Regions from separate parts of the Streptomyces sp. NPDC016459 genome, predicted to be linked through region 2. Evidence: riboswitches for the same ligand, from Rfam matches in the RefSeq annotation. Region 2 holds a riboswitch; each other region holds the start of a gene.
The links. A riboswitch is a leader RNA that binds a small molecule or an ion and turns the genes downstream of it on or off. The one in region 2 is predicted to bind cobalamin.
Positions count from the first base shown of each region.

Region 1: another riboswitch for cobalamin. It lies ahead of ABZ567_RS23265 (energy-coupling factor ABC transporter permease); the one in region 2 lies ahead of cobN (cobaltochelatase subunit CobN).
Region 3: another riboswitch for cobalamin. It lies ahead of ABZ567_RS08685 (ribonucleoside-diphosphate reductase subunit alpha); the one in region 2 lies ahead of cobN (cobaltochelatase subunit CobN).
Region 4: another riboswitch for cobalamin. It lies ahead of ABZ567_RS00295 (cobalamin biosynthesis protein); the one in region 2 lies ahead of cobN (cobaltochelatase subunit CobN).

Region 1 is NZ_JBEYCR010000010.1:80,290-87,111, forward strand. Features, by position in the region: gene ABZ567_RS23250 (ATP-binding cassette domain-containing protein) at 1-225, opposite strand, end outside; gene cbiQ (cobalt ECF transporter T component CbiQ) at 231-980, opposite strand; partial or broken gene ABZ567_RS23260 (energy-coupling factor ABC transporter substrate-binding protein) at 1,326-1,628, opposite strand; gene ABZ567_RS23265 (energy-coupling factor ABC transporter permease) at 1,625-2,323, opposite strand; cobalamin riboswitch at 2,352-2,588, opposite strand; gene ABZ567_RS23270 (PTS fructose transporter subunit IIA) at 2,626-3,066, opposite strand; gene dhaL (dihydroxyacetone kinase subunit DhaL) at 3,063-3,683, opposite strand; gene dhaK (dihydroxyacetone kinase subunit DhaK) at 3,710-4,702, opposite strand; gene ABZ567_RS23285 (PQQ-binding-like beta-propeller repeat protein) at 5,098-6,309, shown strand; gene ABZ567_RS23290 (FtsX-like permease family protein) at 6,668-6,822, opposite strand, start outside.
Region 2 is NZ_JBEYCR010000004.1:395,014-401,835, reverse strand. Features, by position in the region: gene cobN (cobaltochelatase subunit CobN) at 1-2,775, opposite strand, end outside; cobalamin riboswitch at 2,851-3,002, opposite strand; gene ABZ567_RS14235 (cobalamin biosynthesis protein CobG) at 3,357-4,700, shown strand; gene ABZ567_RS14230 (precorrin-8X methylmutase) at 4,697-5,350, shown strand; gene ABZ567_RS14225 (precorrin-2 C(20)-methyltransferase) at 5,347-6,822, shown strand, end outside.
Region 3 is NZ_JBEYCR010000002.1:655,569-662,390, reverse strand. Features, by position in the region: gene ABZ567_RS08710 (MMPL family transporter) at 1-298, shown strand, start outside; gene ABZ567_RS08705 (LuxR C-terminal-related transcriptional regulator) at 390-1,373, shown strand; gene ABZ567_RS08700 (DUF3311 domain-containing protein) at 1,497-1,760, shown strand; gene mctP (monocarboxylate uptake permease MctP) at 1,757-3,382, shown strand; gene ABZ567_RS08690 (GNAT family N-acetyltransferase) at 3,482-3,982, shown strand; cobalamin riboswitch at 4,031-4,170, shown strand; gene ABZ567_RS08685 (ribonucleoside-diphosphate reductase subunit alpha) at 4,303-6,681, shown strand; gene ABZ567_RS08680 (ribonucleotide-diphosphate reductase subunit beta) at 6,681-6,822, shown strand, end outside.
Region 4 is NZ_JBEYCR010000001.1:52,074-58,895, forward strand. Features, by position in the region: gene ABZ567_RS00280 (hypothetical protein) at 1-271, opposite strand, end outside; gene ABZ567_RS00285 (inorganic phosphate transporter) at 676-1,944, shown strand; gene ABZ567_RS00290 (hypothetical protein) at 1,957-2,178, shown strand; cobalamin riboswitch at 2,300-2,432, shown strand; gene ABZ567_RS00295 (cobalamin biosynthesis protein) at 2,466-3,440, shown strand; gene ABZ567_RS00300 (cobyric acid synthase) at 3,437-4,969, shown strand; gene ABZ567_RS00305 (putative cobaltochelatase) at 5,169-6,822, shown strand, end outside.

The DNA.
Region 1 (6,822 bases), on a different contig from region 2:
GACCAGCGAACCGCTCCCGCAGCGAAGCCCGCCGCTCAGCAGCCGCAGCAGGGTCGTCTTGCCGCTGCCGTTGCGCCCGAGCAACGCGACCGCGCGCCCCCGCACCACCGGGAAGTTCACGCCCGACAGGACGGCCGGGCCCTCCTCGTAGGCGAAGCCCGCGTTCACCAGCTCCACCACGGGAGCCGCAAGGGAGGCGGGCGGCGAATGCGGCGGAGGCGTCACGGACGTCACGGCAGGAACCTTTCCAGTACGAGGGTGAGGGCGACGAGCCCCGCGAGCAGGGCGCCCGTGGCGGCGAGGAACCGGCGCGACGGCACGCACCCGGGAACCAGCACCCGCAGTGTCCCGTCGTACCCCCGCCCGGCGAGCCCCGACTGCAGGCGCTGCGCCCGGTCGAAGGCCCGGACGAACGTCGTCGCGCCGAGACCGGCGAGCGAGCGCCAGGCCGCGGCCCGGGTGGTGTGCCCGAGCCGGGCGGCCTGGGCCTGCCGGATCCTGGACAGCGAGTCGAGCAGCAGGAAGATGATCCGGTACATCACGAGCGCCACGTCCACCACCGGCGCCGGCACCCCCGCCCGGACGAGCCGGGGCAGGACGTCGGAGACCGGCGTGGTGAACGCGAACAACAGCACTCCGAGCGAAGCCGCCGCGGTCCGCAGGAGCAGTTCGACCGCCTGGACCGGACCTCCCGGGGCGAACGCGACGAGCCCCCGGGCGCCGCCCACCTCGAAGAGCAGCGGAACCGCGCCCGTGACACAGAAGCCGAGCGGGACGCGGAACGCCCGCCACAGCGCCCGGCCCGGCACACCGGCCGGCCCGAGCAGCACCCCGAGCGTGACCGCGGCCACGAGCACCGCCCCCGGCCACGGCGGCAGACAGACCGCGCACAGGGTCAGACCGAAGCCGAGCAGCGCTTTCTCGGCGGGATGACGGCGGCGCCAGCGGCTGCTGTGCGCCGCCGCGTCGATCGGCAGCATCGGCGGCTACGCGTCCCGCCCGTCGGCCGGAACTCCCGGGCCGCCCGGCTCCCGGGCTCCGGGCGCCGCGACCGCACCGTCCACGAGGCCCCCGGCAGCCCTGGACGCCCCGGCGGGCTCAGCGGCCGCAGCAGGTCCGGCGGCCTCGGATGCCCCAGCGGGCTCAGCGGCCCCAGCAGGCTCAGCGGCCTCGGCGACCCCGGAGGCCTCAGCAGCCCCGGAGACCCCGACCTCCCCGGCAGCCCCAGCAGGCCCGGCGGCCCCAGCAGGCCCAGAGACCCCAGCAGGCCCGACGACCCCCGATGCCTCAGCAGCCCCGGCGGCCCCGTCCGCCCCGGTCGCCCCGGCCCGTGCGGCGCCCTGCCTCCGCCCTCGCCGCAGACCGAAGTAGTACGCGAGGACACCGGCGCCCAGCGCCGCCTGGAGCGAGAACAGCGCGGACTCGACCTCCCCGGACGGCGGCTCGTACAGCGGCGTGAACCACGGCTCGTAGTCCGGCCGGAGCTCCGTGATCGCGGTCTCCGCCTCCGCGTCCGCCCCGGTGAACGGTTCCTCCTTGTGATCCCCGAGCCCCAGCGCCAGCGGCAGTACCGCGAGCGCCGCGACGACGAGCAGCAACAGGGCGTTGATCTTCGCGTTCCGGCTCATCGCGCGGCCGCCTCCTCGCGTTGCTCCGCCGTCCGCCCGGCGAGGACGCCGAGCCGGATCAGTTCGCCCTTGCTGGACTGCGTGAGCAGCCGCATCACGAGCACGGTCAGCAGGCCCTCGCTCACGGCCAGCGGAATCTGCGTCACGGCGAAGATCCCGCCGAACTTGGCGAGCGCCCCGGCCACACCGCTGCCCGGGTCCGGGAAGGCGAGCGCCAGCTGCACACTGGTCACGCAGTACGTCGACAGGTCGGCGACGAACGCGCCGAAGAAGACGGCGACCATCAGCGGCGTACCGGACCGGCGCAGCAGCCGGTACGTGCCGTAACCCGCCCAGGGCCCGACGATCGCCATCGAGAAGGCGTTCGCGCCGAGCGTGGTGAGCCCTCCGTGGGCGAGCAGCAGGGCCTGGAAGAGCAGGGTGATCGTCCCCAGGACCGCCATGATCGGCGGCCGGAACAGGATCGCGCCCAGACCCGTACCGGTCGGATGGGAACAACTACCGGTCACGGACGGCAGTTTGAGAGCCGAGAGGACGAAGGTGAAGGCGCCGGCGGCGCCGAGCAGAAGAGTGGACTCGGGGTTGGACCGTACCTCGCGGGTCAGCGCGCGGACCCCGTGGACGATGAACGGTGCGGACGCGACGCCCCAGGCGGCCGCGTGCACAGGGGGTAGGTACCCCTCGGCTATATGCATGGTTGGGAGACCCTCTCCAGCACCTCGTGGATGGACAACGCACCCTGGCCGGTCTCCTGGCTGACGGTCATACGCCCGGACTCCGCCTTCCCACACCACGACGGTCTCCCATCGCGGTCCAGTGGCTTCCCCGAGGGTGACATCCCGCGGGGGTGGAGCCGGACCTCCCGATCACAGTGGCGAGGGCCGCACCGGTACTGCACCGGTTTCCCGAACACCAAGGCCCTGCGACACTAGTGTGTTGACCAGGTACATCACAACACGGTCGCCACCCGGCGCGGCTTCTCGCTCACACAGCGCTGTCACTCCTTGCGGTAGGCGTACGCCTCCGACGCCGCCGCCACCACCGCGTCGAGGTCCGCTCCCGCGCTCGCCGTGACCAGCGCGGCGACCGCGCCCTCGACGAACGGCGCGTCCACCAGACGGGAGCCCTCGGGAAGCTCGTCGCCCTCGGCGAGCAACGTTTTCACGGTGAGCACCGCGCTCCCCAGGTCGACCATGATCGCCACTCCCGAGCCCCGGTCCGCGGCCTTCGCCGCCTCGCAGATCAGCCCGGAACTCGTCCCCAGACCACCGTCCGGAGTCCCGCCGGCGGGGACGATCGGCGCCAGGTCGCCGCCACCGGACAGCCCTCTGGCCAGCTCGGCCACTGCGGTCGCGACGGCGGCACTGTGCGAGACGAGCACGATGCCGACCCGCACGGAACCGTCGCGGACCGGCCCGCCCCGGCTCCCGCCGCTCATGACGCCCCCTCCGCACGCGCGGTGTCGTCCAGCGCGGTGAACAGCAGCGCGGACGAGGTCGCCCCCGGGTCCTGATGCCCCACCGACCGCTCACCCAGATAGCTGGCCCTGCCCTTGCGCGCCCGCAGCGGTACGGTCGCGAGAGCGCCCTCCTCGGCGGCGGCGCGGCTCGCCTCGAACGACTCCCGCAGGCCCTCCACGGCCGGGAGGAGCGCGTCCAGCATCGTCTTGTCGCCCGCCTGCGCGCCGCCCAGCTGCGACACGGCCGTCACGCCGGAGCCGAGCGCCTCCGCCAACCGTGCCCGGGTGACCCGCTCGTCGTCGCCGAGGGTCTTGCCGGTACGACGCAGCAGCGTGCCGTACAGCGGTCCCGACGCGCCCCCCACGGTGGAGATCAGCTGCCGTCCGGCGACGGTCAGCACCGCGCCCGGTGTCGCCGGCGACTCCTCGGCCAGGGTCTCGGTGACGGCGGTGAACCCCCGCCTCAGATTGGCCCCGTGGTCGGCGTCGCCGATGGCCGAGTCGAGCTCGGTGAGCCGGTCCGCCTCACGGTCGACGGCCTCGGCCACCGCGGTCAGCCAGCGCACCAGGAAGTCCGCGCCGAAGTCCTCCGTCATGCCGGTCCCCTCTCCCATCCCTCGTCTCACCGACCCCAGCGCAGCGCGGGCGTCTGCACGGGAGCGTCCCAGAGGCGGAGGAGTTCCTCGTCCACCTCGCACAGCGTCACCGAGCAGCCGGCCATGTCCAGCGAGGTCACGTAGTTCCCGACTAGGGTACGGACCACCGGCACGCGCCGCTCGCCCAGCACGCGCTGCACCTCGGCGTTGAAGCCGTACAGCTCCAGGAGCGGGGTCGCGCCCATGCCGTTGACCAGCGCGATCACCGGCCCGGACGGGCGGAGGTCCTCGACGACGGCGTCGACGGCGAAGTCCGCGATCTCCCGGGAGGTCATCATGGGCCGCCGCTCACGGCCCGGCTCGCCGTGGATGCCGATGCCCAACTCCAGTTCCCCGGCCGGCAGGTCGAAGGTGGGGCTTCCCTTGGCGGGGGTGGTGCACGCGCCCAGGGCCACGCCGAAAGACCGGCAGCGTGAGTTGACCAGGCGGGCGATCGCCTCCACCCGTTCGAGGGGCGCGCCCTCCTCGGCGGCAGCGCCCGCGATCTTCTCCACGAAGAGCGTGCCGCCGGTGCCACGCCGGCCCGCCGTGTACAGACTGTCCGTCACGGCGACGTCGTCGTCGACGAGGACCTTGGCGACCTGGATGCCCTCGTCCTCCGCGAGTTCCGTCGCCATCTCGAAGTTCAGCACGTCACCGGTGTAGTTCTTGACGACGAACAGCACCCCGGCGCCGCTGTCGACGGCCGCCGCGGCCCGCACCATCTGATCGGGCACCGGAGACGTGAACACCTCCCCGGGGCAGGCGGCCGCCAGCATCCCGGGCCCCACGAACCCCCCGTGCAACGGCTCGTGCCCGGACCCGCCGCCGGAGACCAGCGCGACCTTCCCCGCCACGGGCGCGTCCCGCCGCAGCACGACCCGCCGCTCGACGTCGACGGTGAGCTCGGGATGAGCGGCCGCCATCCCCCGCAGCGCGTCGGCGACCACGGTCTCGGGAACGTTGATGAGCATCCTCATGAGTACCTCCTGATGAGACGGACAGACAAGCCGCTGTGCAGGTCCTGGCAGGTCGGAGTGGCCCGGCACCCACCCAGACTCACGGGCCGACGCCCGTACGGCAAGGCAAGGCGACCGGGCATGCACATCCCCGCGCGGTGATCATGTGTCAGACACCCCCTGGTCCGCACAGGACCGCTGCGGCGCCACTCGGCACGTCGGATGCGCCGTGCGGAAAGACGCCGCTCCCCACACGGAGAACGGCGAGGTGCGTTCCCGAGGGTGTATGGGAGCAACGGGCGGGGGTATGAGGGCGAGGCCGTCCGAGGTGGATCGGACGGATCGTCAACTTCAGCAAGACCGTGGGGGGTCATGTGAACGGGACCGCGCTTCGAGGACCGTGGCGGGCGGGAGCGGTGGCGTCGACGGCGTGCGCCCTGCTGGTGCTCGGGATCGCGCCGCCGGCGTCGCCCGTACCGTCGGCGGAAGGGCCCGCGGCGATGCCCGTACGGAGCGGCACCGTCGGGTACCGGGCCAACGCGCGAGGTGACAGCCGGGTCGTGGGCGCCACCGCGAAGCCGCCGTTCAAGAAGCTGTGGCAGCGTGACCTGGGGTCGGTCGTGTCGGCCCCCGTGGCCGTCGGCGGCCAGGTCTTCGCCGTCGTCAACGCCGACCAGGGCGACGAGGGCGGCCCGCGCATGGAACTCGTCGGGCTCGACGCCGCTACGGGCAGGTCCCTGTGGCCCCAGAGGTTCCTGACCAGTCGGCCCAACGCCACCGTCACCTACGGAGGGGGGCTGCTCTACACGCAGACCATGGACGGCCAGGTACGGGCGTGGGACCCCGCCACCGGAACCGTGAAGTGGACCGTGGAGCTCGGCAACGGGTTCTGCCAGTACCCGCCCGCCTGGTACGCCGACGTCGTCTACGCGCAGGACGGTCGGGGCAGGGCTTACGCGCTGCGCGCCGACACCGGCGCTCGCCTGTGGGAGGCCCCCCTCGTCGAGAACGGGTTCGCCCCCGTCCTCGTCGACGACCAGGGCGTCTGGATCGGCTTCGACAATCTCGCCTACCAGCAGCTGGACCGGGCGACCGGAAAGGAACTGCGGCGCTACGACGTGCCCGACAGGTCAGGGGCGGGCGGGAACCCCACCGCGTTGGGCGACGGCGCCCTGTGGCTGCGGAACAGCTTCGCCGACGACGCGAACGTCGTCGCCTACGACCGCCGGACGGGCGCCGTGGTGCGGAGGCTGCCCGCCGACGCCACGCCCGCGTTCGGCACGGGGCGGGTGTACGTCGCCAACCGGGGCGTCGTGAAGGCCCTCGACACCACCGCCGGATACGCCACGCGCTGGACGTACACGAGCCCGCGCCAGGCGGCGACGGTGCGCCTGGTCGCCGGGGGGCACGTGTACGTGGCCGACGGCTCCGGCGAGCTGGTGGTCCTGGAGGAACAGACGGGGAAGAGGGTCTGGTCGTACCGGCTGTCCGCGGAGCCGCATCCGATGGAGAACATCGTCGCGGAGAGCGACTGGCGGGGCTGGACCGTGCCGGGGCTCGGGACGGCGCAGGGGAGGCTGTTCGCGCCCGCGCAGGGCGGCGTCCTGCTCGCGTTCGGCAACGCCTGACCTGGCGGTCGCAGCTGAGACGGGGTGCCCGGCGGCGGCCGGGCACCCCGTCGGGCGTGTGCGGGGGCGGCCGGGCACCCCGTCGGGCGTGTGCGGGGGCTGCGAACGTTCCGGCCGGTCGGGGGCGCCTCCCCCTCGGCGGCGTCGGGCCTGTCCGTATCGGCGCGTCGGGACTGGCCGCGCCCGCGGCCGCAACGTACCGACCGGGCCCGCCGGCCTCACAGCCCGGGGGAGGGACGTCAGGCCCGTGGCCGGGGCGGAACGCCCTGGGCGAGGACGCCGACCGCGTACGTCCGATCCGGACCCCGGCCCTGCCCCGACCCGCCGCAGGCAGGCGGGCACGTCGTCGTCGGGGTGGCTAGGCGGTCTTCCGCAGGGTCTTCCCGGTGACCAGCACCCCCGCCAGGACCGCCGCGACCAGGGTGCCGATGATCGCCGTGAGGACGGCTCCGTTGTTCAGGTGCAGGCCGACGTCGGACGAGGTGGCCTGGGAGAGGCCGGAGGCCATGCCCG
Region 2 (6,822 bases):
GCCGATGACGTGCGGGAACGCGTCCCGGAAGAAGCCCGAGATCCGCAGCGTGACGTCGACGCGCGGACGGCCCAGCTCCTCCGGGGGGATGGGTTCGAGGCCGTTCACCCGGCGCGAGGCCTCGTCCCACAGCGGGCGGACGCCGAGCAGGGCGAGCGCCTCCGCCACGTCGTCGCCCGCGGTGCGCATGGCGCTGGTGCCCCACAGGGAGAGGCCCACGGACGTCGGCCACTCGCCGTTGTCGGTGCGGTAGCGCTCCAGGAGGGAGTCGGCGAGCGCCTGCCCGGTCTCCCAGGCCAGCCGGGACGGCACGGCCTTCGGGTCGACCGAGTAGAAGTTCCGGCCGGTCGGCAGGACGTTGACCAGACCGCGCAGCGGCGAGCCGGACGGGCCCGCCGGGACGAAACCGCCGTTCAGGGCGTGCACGGCGTGCGTCAGCTCGTCGGTGGTGGCGGCCAGGCGCGGCACGACCTGCTCACAGGCGAAGCGGAGCACGGCGTGCACCTCGGCGCCGTAGGCGGCGGCCACGGTCGGGACGGCGTCCACGGACCACTCCGCCGCCTCCATCGCCTCGACCAGCTCGCGCGCCTTCGCCTCCGCCTCGTCGGCGGTGGTGCGGGTCGCGGCCGACTCGTCGAGCCCCAGCGCCTCGCGCAGGCCCGGGAGCGCCTGCGTACCGCCCCAGATCTGGCGGGCGCGCAGGATGGAGAGGACCAGGTTGACGCGGCCCTCGCCCTCCGGGGCGCCGCCGAGGACGTGCAGGCCGTCGCGGATCTGGGCGTCCTTGACCTCGCACAGCCAGCCGTCGACGTGCAGCAGGAAGTCGTCGAAGCCGTCGTCCTCCGGGCGCTCCTGGAGACCGAGGTCGTGGTCGAGCTTCGCGGCCTGGATCAGCGTCCAGATCTGGGCGCGGATCGCGGGCAGCTTCGCCGGGTCCATGGAGGAGATCTGCGCGTACTCGTCGAGCAGCTGCTCCAGGCGCGCGATGTCGCCGTACGAGTCGGCGCGGGCCATCGGCGGCACCAGGTGGTCGACGAGGGTCGCGTGGACGCGCCGCTTGGCCTGGGTGCCCTCGCCCGGGTCGTTGACGAGGAACGGGTAGATCAGCGGGATGTCACCGAGGGCCGCGTCGGGGCCGCAGGCGGCGGACAGGCCGGCGTTCTTGCCGGGCAGCCACTCCAGGTTGCCGTGCTTGCCCAGGTGGACCATGGCGTCGGCGCCGAAACCGCCGTCCTCGGCGCGGGCGGCGATCCAGCGGTAGGCGGCCAGGTAGTGGTGGGACGGCGGGAGGTCGGGGTCGTGGTAGATCGCGATCGGGTTCTCGCCGAAGCCGCGCGGCGGCTGGATCAGGATGAGGAGGTTCCCGCGCCGCAGGGCCGCCAGGACGATGTCGCCCTCCGGGTTGCGGGAGCGGTCGAGGAACATCTCGCCGGGCGGCGGGCCCCAGTGCTCCTCGACGTGCGTCCGCAGCTCCTCGGGGAGGGTCGCGTACCAACGCTTGTAGTCGGCGGCCGGGATGCGGACCGGGTTGCGGGCGAGCTGCTCCTCCGTCAGCCAGTCCTGGTCGTGGCCGCCGGCCTCGATCAGGGCGTAGATCAGCTCGTCGCCGTCGCCGGAGACCAGGCCGGGAAGCTCCTCGGCGGGCCCGAAGTCGTACCCCTCCGCGATCAGTCGGCGCAGGAGGGAGACGGCGGAGGCGGGGGTGTCCAGGCCGACGGCGTTGCCGATGCGGGAGTGCTTCGTCGGGTACGCGGAGAGGACGAGCGCCAGCTTCTTCTCGGCGTTCGGGATGTGCCGGAGCCGGGCGTGCCGGACGGCGATCCCGGCGACGCGGGCGGCACGTTCGGCGTCGGCCACGTACGCGGGCAGACCGTCCTCGTCGATCTCCTTGAAGGAGAACGGGACGGTGATCAGGCGGCCGTCGAACTCGGGCACGGCGACCTGGCTGGCGGCGTCCAGCGGCGAGAGGCCCTCGTCGTTCTCCTCCCACGCGGACCGCGAACCGGTCAGGCACAGCGCCTGGAGGATCGGCACGTCGAGCGCGGCGAGCGCCCCCGCGTCCCAGGCCTCCTCGTCGCCGCCGGCCTGCGCCTGCGCCGGCTTGGTGCCGCCCGCCGCGAGGACGGTCGTGACGATGGCGTCGGCGCCCCGGAGGGTGTCGAGCAGCTCCGGCTCGGGGGCGCGCAGGGAGGCGACGTACAGCGGGAGCGGCCGCGCGCCGGCGTCCTCGATCGCGTCGCACAGGGTGCCGATGAAGCCGGTGTTGCCGCTCATGTGGTGGGCGCGGTAGTAGAGCACGGCGATGGTCGGGCCGCTCTCGTTCCGCGCGGTCCGGTCGAGCGGGCCCCAGGTGGGGGCGGCGGCCGGGGCCTCGAAGCCGTGGCCGGTGAGCAGGACGGTGTCGGAGAGGAAGCGGGCCAGCTGCTCCAGGTTCCCCGGGCCGCCGTGCGCGAGGTAGGCGTGGGCCTCGGTGGCGACGCCGATGGGGACGGTGGAGGCCTCCATCAGCTGTGCGTCGGGGGCCTGTTCGCCGCTGAGGACGACCACGGGCCTTCCGGCGGCACGGACCGCGTCCAGGCCCTCCTCCCAGGAACGGAGACCGCCGAGGAGCCGGACGACGACGAGGTCGACGCCGTCCAGGAGGGCGGGCAGGTCGGAGAGGGGGAGACGGGCGGGGTTGGCGAAGCGGTACTCCACCGGGCCGCCGGCCGAGGCAGCGTTCGCCGCGCGGGCGCTGAGCAGGTCGGTGTCGGAGTGCGACAGCAGCAGAAGCATGGCGAGCGCAGGCCTTCCTCGGGGTTGTCCGCGCCCCGGGTGGTCGTATGGGTTGGGGCCTCCCCTGCTCGGGCGAAGCCGAGAGCCTGGGGAAGGGAGTTCCTGACTCACCGCCCCCGAAGTGCGTCGCTGCGCACAGCCGGACCGGCTCACAGTGGCGGGACCGCGCCGGAGTCTCACCGGGCTTCCTCCCCGGGGTCCGGGGACCCCATGCCGATCTGCATCCTAGATCGTGCCGCGGAGGGACGGGACGGGCCACCGGGTCGACCTGATCACACCGGCCGAGGGGGCGGGGCCCCGTAGGTACGCCGACCGCCGGGCCGATCCCGCCCGTGGCCGCCCGGCCTCCCGTTGGTACGCCGACCGCCGGGCCGATCCCGCCCGTGGCCGCCCGGCCTCCCGTTGGTACGCCGACCGCCGGGCCGGTCCCGCCCGTGGCCGCCCGGCCTCCCGTAGGTGCGCCGACCGCCCGGCCGGCTCGGCCCGTGGCCGCCCGGCCGCCCACCGCGCCCACGTCCGTCGCGGCGTCGGCCTGATCACACCCGGTGGCCGCCCTGTTCCCCGTAGGTATGCTCGCCGCCATGCCGCCCACCCCACCCACGACGCCCGAACCGGGCGAAGCTCGTATACGGGACCGTGGCGACGCCTGCCCGGGGGCGCTGCGCCTGCATCCCGCCGAGGACGGCCGCCTGGCCCGACTGCGGCTCCCCGCAGGCCGTCTGACGTCTCATCAGGTCGAGACGCTCGCGGCCGCGGCGGAGACCCTGGGCGACGGGCGGATCAGCATCACCTCGCGCGGCAACGCGGAGCTGCGGGGCCTCGCGGACGACTGCGGGGCGGCGCTCGCGGCGCTCCTCGCGGACGCGGGCCTGCTGCCCTCCCCCACCCACGAGCGCGTCCGCAACATCGTCGCCTCGCCCACCGCGGGACTCGACGGACTCGGCCACGCGGACGTGCAGTTGTGGGCGCGCGGACTGGACGCCGCACTGTGCGCCGAGCCCCGGGCGGCGTCCCTCTCGGGACGGTTCCTGTTCGTCCTGGACGACGGTCGCGGCGACGTGGCCCCGCTCGGCGGGGATGTGAGCTTGGTCGCAGACGAGGACGGATCCGTCCTCGTGCGACTGGGTCCGCAGGTCTTGCGGCTCGCTGCCGCCGACGCCGTCCGCTCCGCCCTCGCCGCCGCCCTCGCGTTCCTCGACGCGGCCGAAGCGGCCGGCAACGGGGCCTGGCGACCCCGCGAACTGCCCGACGCGCACGTGCCGGACTGGGCCCGCGCCCTGGCGGCCGCCGGGATCGCGGCCGAATCCGTACCCCTCCCCGTACCGCCGCTGCCCGTGTCCCGTCCGCCGGCGCCCGGGGTGCTCGGCGCCGACGCGCTGTACGTCCTCGCGCCGCTCGGCCGGCTGACCGCCGCTCAGCTACGGGCCCTGCTGCCGGCCGACGAGGTGCGGCTGACGCCCTGGCGCGGGGCGGTCGTCGTCGGCCCCACGGGCTCTGCGGAAGCCGGCCCCACCGGGGCAGCAGAAGCGGGCCCCACCGCGCCGGCGGAAGCGGCCCGCACCGGGTCGGCCGTCGACGGACCCGCCGCCCGGCTCGCCCGCCTCGCGGCGTACGGGCTGATCACCCGGTCCGACGACCCCGGCGCCGGGGTCACCGTCTGTACCGGGCGGCCCGGGTGCGCCAAGTCCCTCGCCGACGTACGGACGGACGCCCGCGCCGTGCCCGCGGGGCCGGTGCCCGTGCACTTCTCCGGGTGCGCACGCGGCTGCGGGCACCCGTACGGCGACTGGATCGAGGTCCTCGCCACCGGCGACGACACCTATCTGGTGGACGGCGTCCCCACCCCCCGCGCCTCCCTGCCCGCAGCGGTCGGAGCGGCCCGTACCCCTGTCGACCACACGCCCCCCACGTCCCACACGAGATGAGCGAGAGCGACACCATGTTCGACTACGAGAAGGACGGGGCGGAGATCTACCGCCGGTCCTTTGCCACGATCCGCGCCGAGGCGGATCTCGCGGGCCTGCCCGCCGACGTCGCCCAGGTGGCGGTCCGGATGATCCATGCCTGCGGCATGACCGACCTCGTGCGGGACATCGCCTACTCCCCCGGCGTGGTCGCGAGCGCCCGCGCCGCCCTCCGGGCCGGCGCGCCGATCCTGTGCGACGCCCAGATGGTCGCGAGCGGCGTCACCCGCAGGCGCCTGCCCGCCGACAACGAGGTGGTCTGCACGCTCTCGGACCCGTCCGTGCCGGACCTGGCCGCCGAGCTCGGCACCACCCGCTCCGCCGCCGCCCTCGAACTGTGGCGGGACCGCCTCGAAGGCTCCGTCGTCGCCATCGGCAACGCGCCCACCGCCCTCTTCCACCTCCTGCAGATGATCGCCGAGGGTGCGGGGAAGCCCGCCGCCGTCCTCGGCATACCGGTCGGCTTCATCGGCGCCGCCGAGTCCAAGGACGCCCTCGCCGCCCAGGACCTCGGCCTCGAACACCTCGTCGTGCGGGGCCGGCGCGGCGGCAGCGCGATGACGGCCGCCGCGATCAACGCGATCGCCCACGAAGCGGAGATCCAGCAGTGACCGCCACCGGAAAGCTCTACGGCGTCGGCCTCGGCCCCGGCGACCCGGACCTCATGACGGTGGCGGCCGTGAAGGCCATCGCCGGCGCCGACGTGATCGCGTACCACTCGGCCCGCCACGGCCGCTCCATCGCCCGCTCGATCGCCGCCGAGCACCTCCGCGAGGACCACATCGAGGAGCGCCTGATGTATCCGCTCACGGTGGAGACCACGGACCACCCCGGCGGCTACCGGGGCGCCCTGGACGACTTCTACGAGGAGGCGTCGGCCCGCCTCGCCGCGCACCTCGACGCGGGGCGCACGGTCGCCGTACTCGCCGAGGGCGACCCGCTGTTCTACGGCTCGTACCAGCACATGCACAAGCGGCTCGCGCACCGCTACGACACGACCGTCATCCCCGGCGTCACGTCCGTCAGCGCCGCCGCCGCCCGCCTCGGCGAGCCGCTGTGCGAGGCGGAGGAGGTCCTCACGATCATTCCCGGCACCCTGCCGGAGGACGAGCTGACGGCCCGGCTCGCGGGCACCGACTCGGCGGTCGTGATGAAGCTCGGCCGCACCTTCCCCACCGTGCGGCGGGCCCTGGAGCGGGCCGGGCGGCTCGACGACGCCCGGTACGTGGAGCGGGCGTTCATGCGGGGCGAGCGGACCGAGCGCCTGTCCGACGTCGACCCCGAGTCCGTCCCCTACTTCTCCGTCGCCGTCCTGCCCTCCCGTATCGACCAGGAGCCTCCCGTACGGGAACAGGGCGAGGTCGTCGTCGTCGGCACCGGCCCGGCCGGCGCGCCCTGGCTCACCCCCGAGTCGCGCGGCGCGCTGGTGAACGCCGACGTCCTCGTCGGCTACACCACCTACCTGGACCGGGTGCCGGTCCTGCGCGCCGGGCAGATCCGGCACGGCTCCGACAACAAGGTGGAGTCCGAGCGGGCCGAGTTCGCGCTCGACCTGGCCCGGCGCGGCCACCGGGTCGCGGTCGTCTCCGGCGGCGACCCGGGCGTCTTCGCGATGGCGACGGCGGTCCTCGAAGTGGCCTGCGAACCGGCGTACGCCGACGTACCCGTTCGGGTCCTCCCGGGGGTGACCGCGGCCAACGCGGCCGCCGCCGCCGCGGGCGCCCCCCTGGGCCACGACTACGCGACGATCTCGCTGTCCGACCGGCTCAAGCCCTGGGACGTCATCGAGGCCCGGCTGCGGGCCGCGGCCTCGGCCGACCTGGTCCTCGCCCTCTACAACCCGGGGTCGAAGTCCCGTACGCACCAGGTGGCCGCCGCCCGCGACCTCCTGCTCGAACTCCGCCCGCCCGAGACCCCGGTGGTCGTCGCCCGAGACGTGGGCGGCCCCGAGCAGTCGGTACGCGTGGTGACCCTGAAGACCCTGGAACCGTCCGAGGTCGACATGCGCACCCTGCTCCTCATCGGCTCGTCCCAGACGCGCGCGGTGGAACGGACCGACGGCCGGACGATCACCTGGACGCCC
Region 3 (6,822 bases), on a different contig from region 2:
GGTGACGGGCTGGGTCCCCCTCGTCGTGGGCGTGTTCGCCTTCTGCGTCTCCGTCGACCGGGCGGTGGCCTCGACGGCGGGCGGTCCGCCGTGGGCCGGTCCGGTGGCGGCGGGTGCGGGCGCGCTCGCGGTGCTCGCCGTCGGGATCGGTCCGCAGGTCGAACTGGCGCTGCTCGTCTCGGGGTTCGCGATGGCTGCGACGCTGGACGCGCTGGCCGGCCGACGGCTCACCGTACCGGGGTCCGGACCGACGTCCGGACCGGCCGCCGTACCCCGGAGTTCACCCCAATTGGTCTAGACCTAGACAGTGTCCCGCGCTTAGCATCGACGACCGCGATCACCAACGCGATCGATCGTGCGACGGAACGTGACGACGGGGGAGATAACGGATGTTGGAGGCGCTCGGCATAAAGGAGTCGACGGAGGCCGTCTACCGCCTGCTCCTGGAGCGACCCGAGTACGACGTGACGGAGATGGCGGCCCACCTCGGCCGCTCCGAACCAGAGGTCCGCGAGGCGCTCGCCTGCCTCGCGGACCTCAAGCTCGTCCTCATGGACGACTCCTCGGGCGAGGTCGAGCCCTTCAACCCGGACGTCGGATTCTCCTTCCTGCTGTCCCGCGCCGAAGCCGAACTGAGCAAACGAAAACGCCAGGTCGAGCAGGCCGGCCGGGCCGTGGCCGGCATCCTCGCCTCGTACGCCGACCACTCCGAACCGGGCGTCCGGCACGACCTCGTGGACCGCATCACCGGCCTCGACAACGTCCGCGAACGGCTTGAGGACCTGGCCGCGAACGCCCGCACCGAATGCCTCTCGCTCCTTCCGGGCGGGGCGCAGCTCCCCGACACGATGGACGCGAGCCAGCCGCTCGACCAACTGGCCCTGGAACGCGGCGTGCGGATCCGGTCGATCTACCAGGAGAGCTTCCGCAACGACCCGCCGACCGTCGAGTACGTCCGCTGGTACTGCGAACTCGGCGGCGAGGCCCGGACCGTGCCCGTGGTCCCGATGCTCATGGTGATCGTCGACCGCGAGGCCGCGCTCGTCCCCGTCGACCCGGAGGACGGGCGCGCGGGCGCCCTCGAAGTCCGCAGCCCCGGGCTCGTGCACGCGCTCGTGGTGCTCTTCGACCGCCTGTGGGACACCGGAACCCCGTTCGGCGAGACCCCGCGCCGGGACGCGCACGACCTCTCCCCGCAGGAGCGGGAGTTGCTCATGCTCCTCGGCATCGGCTGCACGGACGACATCGCCGCCCGGCGGCTCGGGATCTCCCTGCGGACCGTGCGCCGGATGAGTTCGGAGCTGATGAACCGGCTCGGCGCGCGCAGCCGATTCGAGGCGGGCGTACGGGCCGCCAAGGAGGGCTGGCTCTGACCCGGCGACCCCGACGGCCCCATGAATCACTTCCGTTATGCGGACAGGGGTTCCATGGAGCGTGGCCGTCCCCTAGATTTCCCCACCATTAACGAGGTGATCAGCGAGGGGACGGGAATCGCCATGTCAGACACGCCAGATACGACACAAGGGAAACAACCCACCATCACACCCATGCGGGTGGTGATCGGACTCTGTCTGTTCGCCCCGTTCGTGGCGATGCTCTGGGTGAGCTCCTACGCGAAGACCGAACCGCTCTTCGCCGGCATCCCGTTCTTCTACTGGTACCAGATGCTCTGGGTGCTGGTCTCCACCGTGCTCACCATGGTCGCCTACAAGCTGTGGCAGATCGACCAGCGCGGCCGCAAGGGTGGTGACGCGCGATGAAGGACGGCGTGAACGGCGTCGCACTCGCCGTCTTCATCTTCTTCTTCCTGGCCGTCACGGTCATGGGCTTCCTCGCCTCGCGCTGGCGCAGGGCGGAGAACGAGAACAGCCTCGACGAATGGGGCCTGGGCGGCCGGTCGTTCGGCACCTGGGTGACCTGGTTCCTGCTCGGCGGCGACCTCTACACCGCGTACACCTTCGTCGCCGTCCCGGCGGCCATCTACGCGGCGGGCGCGGCCGGCTTCTTCGCCGTGCCGTACACGATCCTGGTCTACCCGCTGATCTTCACCTTCCTGCCGCGCCTCTGGTCGGTCTCGCACAAGCACGGCTACGTCACCACCTCGGACTTCGTACGCGGCCGCTACGGCTCCAAGGGCCTGTCCCTCGCGGTGGCGGTCACCGGCATCCTCGCCACCATGCCGTACATCGCGCTCCAGCTCGTCGGCATCCAGGCCGTCCTGGACGTGATGGGCGTCGGCGGCGGCGAGACCACCCACTGGTTCATCAAGGACCTGCCGCTGCTCATCGCCTTCGGTGTCCTCGCGGCGTACACGTACTCCTCGGGCCTGCGGGCGCCCGCGCTCATCGCCTTCGTCAAGGACACCCTGATCTACATCGTCATCGCGGTGGCGATCATCTACATCCCGATCAAGCTGGGCGGCTTCGACGAGATCTTCGCCAAGGCCGGCGAGGCCTACGCGCAGACCAACCCGGCGACGGACAAGCCGCGCGGGTCGCTCGTCCCCGGCGAGGCCGGCCAGTGGACGTACGCGACGCTCGCGCTCGGCTCGGCGCTCGCCCTGTTCATGTACCCGCACTCCATCACGGCGACGCTGTCGTCCCGGAGCCGTGAGGTCATCCGCCGCAACACCACGATCCTGCCGCTGTACTCGCTGATGCTGGGCCTGCTCGCGCTGCTCGGCTTCATGGCGATCGCCGCCGGCATCCAGGTGAAGAACGGGCAGCTCGCCATCCCGCAGCTGTTCGAGACGATGTTCCCCGACTGGTTCGCGGGCGTCGCGTTCGCCGCGATCGGCATCGGCGCGCTCGTCCCGGCCGCGATCATGTCGATCGCCGCGGCCAACCTCTTCACGAGGAACATCTACAAGGACTTCATCAAGAAGGACGCGACCCCGGCGCAGGAGACCAAGGTCTCCAAGATCGTTTCGCTCCTCGTGAAGGTCGGCGCGCTCGCCTTCGTCCTCACCATGGACAAGACGGTCGCGATCAACTTCCAGCTGCTCGGCGGCATCTGGATCCTGCAGACCTTCCCGGCCCTCGTCGGCGGCCTCTTCACCCGCTGGTTCCATCGCTGGGCGCTGCTCGCCGGCTGGGCCGTCGGCATGCTCTACGGCACGGTCGCCGCGTACGGGGTCGCCAGCCCGACCCAGAAGCACTTCGGCGGCTCCTCCGCCGAGATCCCGGGGATCGGCGAGATCGGCTACATCGGTCTCACCGCCTTCGTCCTCAACCTCCTCGTCACGGTCGTCCTCACCTTCGTCCTCAAGGCCGTCAAGGCCCCCGAGGGCATCGACGAGACCTCCCCCTCGGACTACACGGCCGACGCCGGTGACGCCGGCGTGCAGACCGACATGCCGAAGCTCGCCGCCGAGACGCGCTGACCCCACACACCGGCCCACGCACGGCCGCACGCGAAGGGCCCGGGATCTCCACCAGGAATCCCGGGCCCCTTCTCGTCCCCGGGAAGGCACACTGCCCTCATGGACTTCACCATCAGGGCGGTACGGCTGGAGGAGTACGAGGCGCTCGGAGAACTCACCGCGGGCACCTACTTGAACGACGGGCTGCTGCAGCACGGGGCGGAGGACTTCTACCTGGAGGTCCTGCGGGACACCGCCCGGCGGGCGCGCGAGAGCGAGGTGCTCGTCGCCGAGGACGCCGAGGGGACGCTCCTCGGCGGGGTGACCTTCGCCACCGGCGACACCCCCTGGGCGGACATCGCGGTCGCGGGCGAGGCCGAGTTCCGGATGCTCGCCGTCGCCCGTGAGGCCCGCGGCCGGGGCGTCGGAGAGGCCCTCGTACGGGCCTGCGTCGACCGCGCCCGGGCCCTGCCGGGGAGCGAGCGGATCGTGCTCTCCACGGACGTGCGGATGCTCTCCGCGCACCGGATCTACGAGCGCCTGGGCTTCGTCCGCACCCCCCACCGGGACTGGGAACCGACCCCCGGCCTTCTGCTGCTCACCTACGCCCTGGAGTTCTGAAGCCGGGCGGCGACACAACATGTGGGGGGTGCGATGAGTGGAGCCCCCCACATGTATGCTCGTGCTCGCTGTCGACGCAGGGGAATCCGGCGCGAATCCGGAACTGTCCCGCAACGGTGTGCTTCGTACGAATGCATCACATTCGTACGAGGTGAGTCCGAGGACCTGCCGGCAGCGCACCCGGTCCGTCCGTTCCGGGTGCCACTGACGTCCGGGCCTCGCGGAGTGGGCCGGTGGAAGCGTCGCGTCCGGCGTTACGGACGCCCGCGTGCCCGCCTTCCCCCGCCGCGGCCCCGAGCCGAGCGAGGGAGAGCCCCCACGTGACCATCGCGCCCGCCGATCCGGCGTCCGCCGAGGCTTCCGCGGTCGAGAGCGACGGCCCCGGGACCGTGCTGCTGCGGACCCTGACCGACCTCACCGCCGATCTCCCCGACACCGACCCCGGCAAGGTCGCCGCCGCCGCGCTCCGCGGCCGCAACGCCACGTCGGACGAGGCGGAGCTGCGCGAGCTGGCCACCGAGGCGGCCGCGGGCCTGATCGCGGAGGACCCGGCGTACTCCCGGCTCGCCGCCCGGCTCCTCACGGTCACCATCGCCGACGAGGCGGCCGGCCAGGGCGCCTTCTCCTTCTCCGCCTCCGTCGCCGTCGGTCACCGCGAGGGCCTGATCGCCGACCGCACCGCCGAGTTCGTCGCCCAGCACGCGGCCCGCCTGGACGCGACGATCGACCAGGCCGCCGACGACCGCTTCGGCTACTTCGGTCTGCGCACCCTCTACTCGCGCTACCTGCTGCGCCACCCGATCACCCGCCAGGTCGTCGAGACCCCGCAGCACTTCATGCTGCGCGTTGCCTGCGGCCTCGCGGAGGACGACAGCACCCGGGCCCTGGACGAGGTCACCGCGCTCTACGGCCTGATGAGCCGCCTGGACTACCTGCCGTCCTCCCCCACGCTCTTCAACTCCGGCACCCGCCACCCGCAGATGTCCTCCTGCTACCTGCTCGACTCCCCGCTGGACGAGCTGGACTCCATCTACGACCGCTACCACCAGGTGGCGCGCCTCTCGAAGCACGCGGGCGGCATCGGTCTCTCGTACTCCCGCATCCGGGCCCGCGGTTCGCTGATCCGGGGCACCAACGGGCACTCCAACGGCATCGTGCCGTTCCTGAAGACCCTCGACGCCTCCGTCGCCGCCGTGAACCAGGGCGGCCGCCGCAAGGGCGCCGCCGCCGTCTACCTGGAGACCTGGCACGCGGACATCGAGGAGTTCCTGGAGCTCCGTGACAACACGGGCGAGGACCAGCGCCGCACGCACAACCTGAACCTGGCGCACTGGATCCCGGACGAGTTCATGCGCCGCGTCAACGCCGACGCCGACTGGTCACTGTTCTCCCCCGCCGACGTGCCCGAGCTGGTCGACCTGTGGGGCGAGGAGTTCGACGCCGCCTACCGCGCGGCCGAGGCGGCGGGCCTGGCCCGCAAGACGATGCCGGCCCGCGACCTGTACGGCCGGATGATGCGGACCCTGGCCCAGACCGGCAACGGCTGGATGACCTTCAAGGACGCCTCGAACCGTACGGCCAACCAGACCGCCGAGCCCGGCCACACCGTCCACTCCTCGAACCTCTGCACGGAGATCCTGGAGGTCACCGACGACGGCGAGACGGCCGTCTGCAACCTGGGCTCGGTCAACCTCGGCGCGTTCGTGGACACCACCGCCCGGGACATCGACTGGGAGCGCCTCGACGCCACCGTCCGCACGGCCGTCACCTTCCTCGACCGCGTCGTCGACATCAACTTCTACCCGACCGAGCAGGCGGGCCGCTCCAACGCCCGCTGGCGGCCGGTGGGCCTGGGCGCGATGGGCCTCCAGGACGTCTTCTTCCAGCTGAAGCTGCCGTTCGACTCCGCCGAGGCGCGCGCGCTCTCCACCCGGATCGCCGAGCGGATCATGCTCGCCGCGTACGAGGCCTCCACCGACCTCGCCGAGCGCAACGGCCCGGTCCCCGCCTGGGACAAGACCCGCACCGCCCGCGGTGTCCTGCACCCGGACCACTACGACGTGGAGCTGAACTGGCCGGAGCGCTGGGCCGCGCTGCGCGAGCGGATCGCCGCGGTCGGCATGCGCAACAGCCTGCTCCTGGCGATCGCGCCGACGGCGACCATCGCCTCGATCGCGGGCGTCTACGAGTGCATCGAGCCGCAGGTCTCCAACCTCTTCAAGCGCGAGACGCTCTCCGGCGAGTTCCTCCAGGTCAACTCGTACCTGGTGGACGAGCTGAAGCGGCTCGGCGTGTGGGACGCGCAGACCCGTGAGGCACTGCGCGACGCCAACGGCTCGGTGGCCGGCTTCACCTGGGTCCCGGCCGAGGTCCGCGAGCTGTACCGCACGGCGTGGGAGATCCCGCAGCGCGGCCTGATCGACATGGCGGCCGCCCGCACCCCGTTCCTCGACCAGTCGCAGTCGCTGAACCTGTTCCTGGAGACGCCGACCATCGGCAAGCTGTCCTCGATGTACGCGTACGCCTGGAAGCAGGGCCTGAAGACGACGTACTACCTGCGCTCCCGCCCGGCGACCCGGATCGCCCGCGCGGCGCAGGCGTCGACCGTGGCCACCGCCCCCATCCCCGTACAGGCGACCCCGGAAGACGCCGTCGCCTGCTCCCTCGAAAACCCCGAGTCCTGCGAGGCCTGCCAGTGATGAGCTCCACCGAACGGAAGAACCTCCTCGACCCGGGCTTCGAGCTGACCCTCCGTCCGATGCGCTACCCGGACTTCTACGAACGCTACCGCGACGCGATCAAGAACACCTGGACCGTGGAGGAGGTCGACCTCCACTCGG
Region 4 (6,822 bases), on a different contig from region 2:
GCGGGACCCGGTCGAGGACGGGGCCGACGACGGCGTGGAGGCGGGGGCCTTCGAGGCCGTACGTTCCGGGGCGCAGCGAGGCCAGGCTGCGGGTGAGGGTGATCCGCTCGGGGCCGACGGTGTGCACGGTGAGTCGTGGGTCCCCGGGCAGGGGAGGTCCGGACGGCGCCTTGAGGGCGACGTCGCTGGCGTACCGGCCGGCCGCGACCGCGGCCGCGCCGACACCGAGCAGGGTGGTGACGGCTGCTGCCGTCGCTGTAGCCGGGCGCACGCTCCCCAGTCTCGGCAGGGAGGGCCCGAGCTGCCACCGGACGGACCCGTGCGGGGGGAGGCAGGGATCATTTCCGGCCACTGCGTTGAGTGACGCGACCCCTCCGGGCCACTCCGGGGAGTGACATGGGTCTCCTTCGTGGGGTCGCCCGGTCGGGTGGCGCGGTCCAGGGAGCGGAACCGGGTGGCGGGGGAGGAACCGGGGCAGGTCGCCTATGCCTGGTGAAAGCCGGGATTACCCGGGGTTGCGGGTGCCCGCATCGTGGACGGCTCGCGCGCCCGGACCGTAAGCGGAATCCCTTGACACCGGATCGGGACACCACAACGCCCGACCCAGTTCACCTTCCGTTCACTCAGGTTGCCTACGTTCGGCTAGCCACTGACGTCAAACGATTGCCTGGGTAAATGGAACACATCACGCTGCTGCTCGCCATTGTGGTCGTGACAGCTCTCGTGTTCGATTTCACGAACGGTTTCCACGACACCGCGAACGCGATGGCCACGACCATCTCGACCGGCGCTCTCAAACCGAAGACGGCGGTGGCCATGTCCGCCGTGCTGAACCTCGTCGGCGCGTTCCTGTCCGTGGAGGTCGCCAAGACGATCTCCGGCGGGATCATCAACGAAGAGGGCATTCGCACAGAAGTGATCTTCGCGGCGCTCGTGGGCGCCATCCTGTGGAACCTGCTGACCTGGCTCCTCGGCCTGCCGTCCAGCTCCTCCCACGCGCTCTTCGGCGGCCTCATCGGCGCCGCGGTCATGTCGGCGGGCTGGTCCGCGGTCAACGGTCCGACCATCGTCACCAAGGTCCTGATCCCGGCCATCGCCGCGCCGCTCGTCGCCGGTCTCGCCGCGATGCTGGCCACCCGGCTGACGTACAAGATCGGTGCCAAGACCGACGAGAAGCACACCGCCAAGGGCTACCGGGTCGGCCAGATCGCCTCCGCGGGTCTCGTCTCCCTCGCCCACGGCACCAACGACGCCCAGAAGACGATGGGCATCATCACCCTGGCCCTGGTCACCCAGGGCGTCGTCGCCCCCGGCTCCAACCCGCCCCTCTGGGTCATCGTCTCCGCCGGCGTCGCGATCGCCCTTGGCACCTACCTCGGCGGCTGGCGCATCATCCGCACCATGGGCAAGGGCCTCACCGACCTCCAGCCGCAGCAGGGCTTCGCCGCCCAGACCAGCGCCGCGACGGTCATCCTGGCCTCCTCGCACCTCGGCTTCTCCCTCTCCACCACCCAGTCCTGCTCGGGTGCCGTGATGGGCGCCGGTCTCGGCCGCAAGGGCGGGGTCGTCCGCTGGTCGACCGCGACCCGGATGTTCGTCGCCTGGGGTCTGACCCTGCCCGCCGCGGGCCTGGTCGGCGCCGGTGCCGAGTTCCTCACCAAGCAGGGACCCTGGGGCATCGCCGCCGTCGCGGTCCTGCTGGTCGGCGGATCGGCCGTCATCTGGTCGCTCTCCCGCCGCAAGCCGGTCGACCACCACAACGTCACCGCCGACGACCTCGACGCCGAGCCCGCGGGTGTGGTGACCACCGCCATGGCGGCCGTCACCCCGCCGCCGCCGGCCGGTTCCGTCGCCGCCGTCACGGACGAGGACCTCAAGACCACCATCCCCGCGCCGGCTCCCACCGACCCGGCCGCTCCCCCGGCCCCCGCCGCAACGGTCTAAGGAACGAACGACATGAAGATCGACTGGGCAGCCCTCGGCTCCGTCTTCGGAGTCAGCCTCGTGGCGACCGTCGCCCTCGTGGGCCTCTTCACCCTCGGCATCATCGGCCTCTCCAAGCAGGAGCAGGCCGCCGCGCAGGGAGGCTCCGCCGCCCTGGCCCGCACCGGCGCCTACGCGTGCTTCGCCCTGTGCCTCACGGCCGTCGCGTACGGCATCTACCTGATCGTCGTCTGACGGTCCCGCAGGACACCGGCCGGGCGGTCCGTACCTTCGGGTACGGGCCGCCCGGCCGTCGTGTCTGTGGCGCTTCGCACAGTGACGCGGTGCAGGTCAAGGTGAGTTGACGGCTGTTCTCGGGGCGTGGTGGACTGCCGAGGCCATTACGGCGGCAGCAGAGGAAGTCCGGTGCGAATCCGGCGCGGTCCCGCCACTGTGACCGGATCCAAGGGGTCCGGGAGTCAGGAACTCTCGCCGCCGGTCACGTCGATCCAGGGCGCGGACCCTGAGTGAGGACATGCGCCATGCCCGGCCGCAGAAGAACCAGCCGCCTCTCCCCGGACCGATTCGCGTACGGAGCGGCCGCCGGTCTCGCCGTCGACCTGCTCGTCGGAGACCCCCGCCGTGGACACCCCGTCGCCGCGTTCGGCCGGGCGGCCGCCGCGGTCGAACAGCGCCTCCACCACGACCACCGAGGCTGGGGCGCCCTGCACACCGCCGTCTGCGTCGGCTCCACCGCCGCCCTGGGCGCGCTCGCCGCACGGGCCGTACGCAACCGGCCGACCGCCGCCGTGGCCCTGACCGCCGCCTCCGTCTGGGCCGTCGTCGGCGGTACGACCCTGGGCCGGGAGGCCCGCGCGATCGGCGGGGCGCTCGCCGCGGGGGACCTGGAGGTGGCCCGGGAACGGCTGCCGCACCTGTGCGGACGCGACCCGCAGTCCCTCGACGGACCGGCGATGGCACGCGCGGTCGTCGAATCGGTCGCCGAGAACACCTCCGACGCCGTGGTCGGCGCCCTCTTCTGGGGCGCGGTCGCGGGCGTGCCCGGTCTGCTCGGCTTCCGGGCCGTCAACACCCTGGACGCGATGGTCGGCCACAAGTCCCCCCGCCACCGCCGCTTCGGCTGGGCCTCGGCCCGGCTCGACGACCTCGCCGGCTGGCCCGGGGCGCGGCTGACGGCCGCGCTCACCACCGTCGCCGGCGGGAACCCGCGCGGGGCCGTCCGGGCCTGGCGGGCGGACGCCCCGCAGCACCCCAGTCCCAACGCCGGGCCCGTGGAGGCGTCCTTCGCGGGCGCGCTCGGCGTACGGCTCGGGGGGACCCTCTCGTACGCCGGCCGGGTCGAACACCGGCCGGTGCTCAACGGGGAGGGGCGGCCCGTCGAGGTCGCCGACATCGACCGGGCGGTCCGGCTGTCCCGCCGGGTCACCGCACTGACCCTGGCCGCCTGCGTGGGCGGCCGGCTGATCGTGAGCGCGCTGAAGCGGAGGAACGCATGAGGGGTGGGGGGCTGCTCGTCGCCGGGACCACGTCCGACGCCGGCAAGAGCGTCGTGACGGCCGGCATCTGCCGCTGGCTGGTCCGCAAGGGCCTGAAGGTGGCGCCGTTCAAGGGACAGAACATGTCCCTCAACTCCTTCGTGACCCGTGAGGGCGCCGAGATCGGGCGGGCCCAGGCCATGCAGGCGCAGGCCGCCCGCGTCGAACCGACCGCGCTGATGAACCCGGTGCTGCTCAAGCCGGGCAGCGACCGGTCCAGCCAGGTCGTCCTGATGGGCAAGCCGGTGGGGGAACTGAGCGCGAAGGGCTATCACGGGGGACGGCAGAAGGAACTGTTCGAGCCGGTGATGGCGTGCCTGGAGGAACTCCGGGGCATGTACGACGCCGTGATCTGCGAGGGCGCGGGCAGCCCGGCCGAGATCAACCTGCGGCGCACGGACATCGTCAACATGGGCATCGCCCGGGCCGCGCGGCTGCCCGTGGTCGTGGTCGGGGACATCGACAGGGGCGGCGTCTTCGCCCAGTTCTTCGGCACGACGGCGCTGCTGAGCCCCGAGGACCAGTCGCTCGTCGCCGGGTACCTCGTGAACAAGTTCCGGGGTGACGTGACCCTGCTCGAACCGGGGCTCGACATGCTCCACGGGCTGACCGGGCGCCGGACCTTCGGCGTCCTGCCGTACGCGCACGGGCTCGGCATCGACGAGGAGGACGGCCTCCGGGTGTCGCTGCGCGGCACCGTCCGCGAGTCCGTCGTGGCGCCGCCGGTCGGCGCGGACATCCTGCGGGTCGCCGTCTGCGCCGTACCGCTGATGTCCAACTTCACGGACGTCGACGCGCTGGCGGCCGAGCCGGGCGTGGTCGTCCGGTTCGTCGACCGGCCCGAGGAACTCGTCGACGCGGACCTCGTCGTCGTGCCCGGCACGCGCGGCACGGTCAGGGCGCTGGCGTGGCTGCGGGAGCGGGGCCTTGCGGACGAGCTGGCCCGCCGCGCGGCCGCGGGGCTGCCCGTGCTCGGGATCTGTGGCGGCTTCCAGATCCTCGGCGAGCACATCGAGGACCAGGTCGAGTCGCGGGCGGGCGCCGTCGACGCGCTCGGACTGCTGCCCGTACGGGTCCGGTTCGCGCCCGGTAAGACCCTCGCCCGGCCGGTCGGCGTGGCGCTCGGGGAACGGGCCGAGGGGTACGAGATCCACCACGGGGTCGCCTCGGTGGACGGCGGGGAGCCGTTCTTCTCCGATGACACGGGACGCGCTCTCGACGGCTGCCGGGTCGGCTCCGTCTGGGGCACCCACTGGCACGGCTCCCTGGAGAGCGACGGGTTCCGGCGGGCGTTCCTGCGGGAGGTCGCGGCGGCGGCCGGGCGGCGGTTCGTGCCGGCGCCGGACACGTCGTTCGGGGCGCTGCGCGAGGAACAGCTCGACCGGCTGGGCGACCTGATCGAGGAGCACGCGGACACGGACGCGCTGCTGCGGCTGATCGAGGAGGGGGCCCCGGCGGGCCTGCCGTTCGTGCCGCCGGGGGCGCCGTGAGCGCGGGGGCAAGTCGGGCCGGAGGCCCGGCCGCGAGTAGGCGGGGGCGTGTACGGCCTCCGGGCGTGCGGGGGTTCTCACCCGCATCACCCGAACCACGTGTCGAGAACAGTGCGGGTGGCCCCTGTGGGCGGCCACCCGCCGGCGGCGGCCGCGGGCCGTCGTGCGAACCTCAGCGATCCGAAGGAGTGACCACCCGATGAGCACCCGGTATCCGTTCACCGCCGTCGTCGGCATGGACGACCTGCGGCTCGCGCTGCTCCTGAACGCCGTCAGCCCCGCCGTGGGCGGTGTCCTCGTGCGGGGGGAGAAGGGGACCGCGAAGTCCACCGCCGTCCGGGCGCTCGCCGGTCTGCTGCCGGCCGTGCCGGTCGTGCCGGGCTGCCGGTTCAGCTGCGACCCGGGCTCGCCCGACCCCGGCTGCCCCGACGGACCGCACGACGAGGCCCCCGGGGCCGCACGGGCCGCGCGGATGGTCGAGCTGCCCGTCGGCGCGTCCGAGGACCGGCTCGTCGGTGCGCTCGACATCGAGCGGGCGCTCGCCGACGGCGTGAAGGCCTTCGAGCCGGGGCTCCTCGCGGACGCCCACCGGGGCATCCTGTACGTCGACGAGGTCAACCTGCTCCACGACCACCTCGTCGACCTCCTGCTCGACGCCGCCGCCATGGGCTCCTCCTACGTCGAGCGCGAAGGCGTCTCCGTACGGCATGCCGCCCGGTTCCTGCTCGTCGGGACCATGAACCCCGAAGAGGGCGAACTGCGGCCGCAGTTGCTCGACCGGTTCGGGCTCACGGTGGAGGTCGCCGCGTCGCGCGAGCCCGAGCAGCGGGTCGAGGTCGTCCGGCGACGGCTCTCCTTCGAGGACGACCCGGCCGCGTTCGCCGCGCGCTGGGCGGGCGAGGAGGCCGAGCTGCGCGACCGGATCGCCGCCGCCCGCGCGCTGCTGCCGCGGGTGACGCTCGGGGACGCCGTCCTGCTCCAGATCGCCGCGACCTGCGCCGCGTTCGAGGTGGACGGGATGCGCGCCGACATCGTCATGGCCCGCACCGCGACCGCGCTCGCCGCGTGGGCGGGACGCACCGACGTCACGTCCGACGACGTACGGCAGGCCGCACTCCTCGCCCTCCCCCACCGGCGGCGGCGCTCGCCCTTCGACGCGCCCGGCCTCGACGAGGAGAAGCTCGACGAGACCCTGGAGCGGTTCAAGGGCGAGGAGCCCGACCAGGACCCGGAGCCGGACGGCCCGGGTGACGGCGGTCCCGGGGACGGCGGTGACGGTGGTGACGGCGGGCCCGGCGGGGGCGTTCCGCCGCAGGGCGAGGGCCCCGCGCCCGACGACGTACCGGCTCCCGAGGACGTACCCGCTCCCCAGGAGTCCCCGGAGCCGGCGCCCGCCCCGCAGGGCTCGCCCTCCGGTGCGGGCGAGCGCGCCGCCGTCAAGGCCGCCGAACCCTTCCGTACGAAGGTGCTGAGCGTGCCCGGTCTCGGCGAGGGCGCGGCCGGGCGCCGCTCCCGGGCCCGCACCGAGCACGGCCGTACGACCGGATCCGTACGCCCGCGCGGGGCGCTGACCAGGCTGCACCTGGCCGCGACCGTGCAGGCCGCCGCCCCGCACCAGAAGGCCCGCGGCCGGACCGGTCCCGGGCTCGTGGTGCGGCGGGACGACCTGCGGCAGGCGACCCGGGAGGGACGGGAGGGGAACCTGGTGCTGTTCGCCGTGGACGCCTCCGGTTCGATGGCGGCCCGGCAGCGGATGAGCGCCGTCAAGGGCGCCGTCCTCTCGCTGCTGCTCGACGCCTACCAGCGGCGCGACAAGGTCGGCCTGATCACCTTCCGGGGCCGGGACGCCGAGG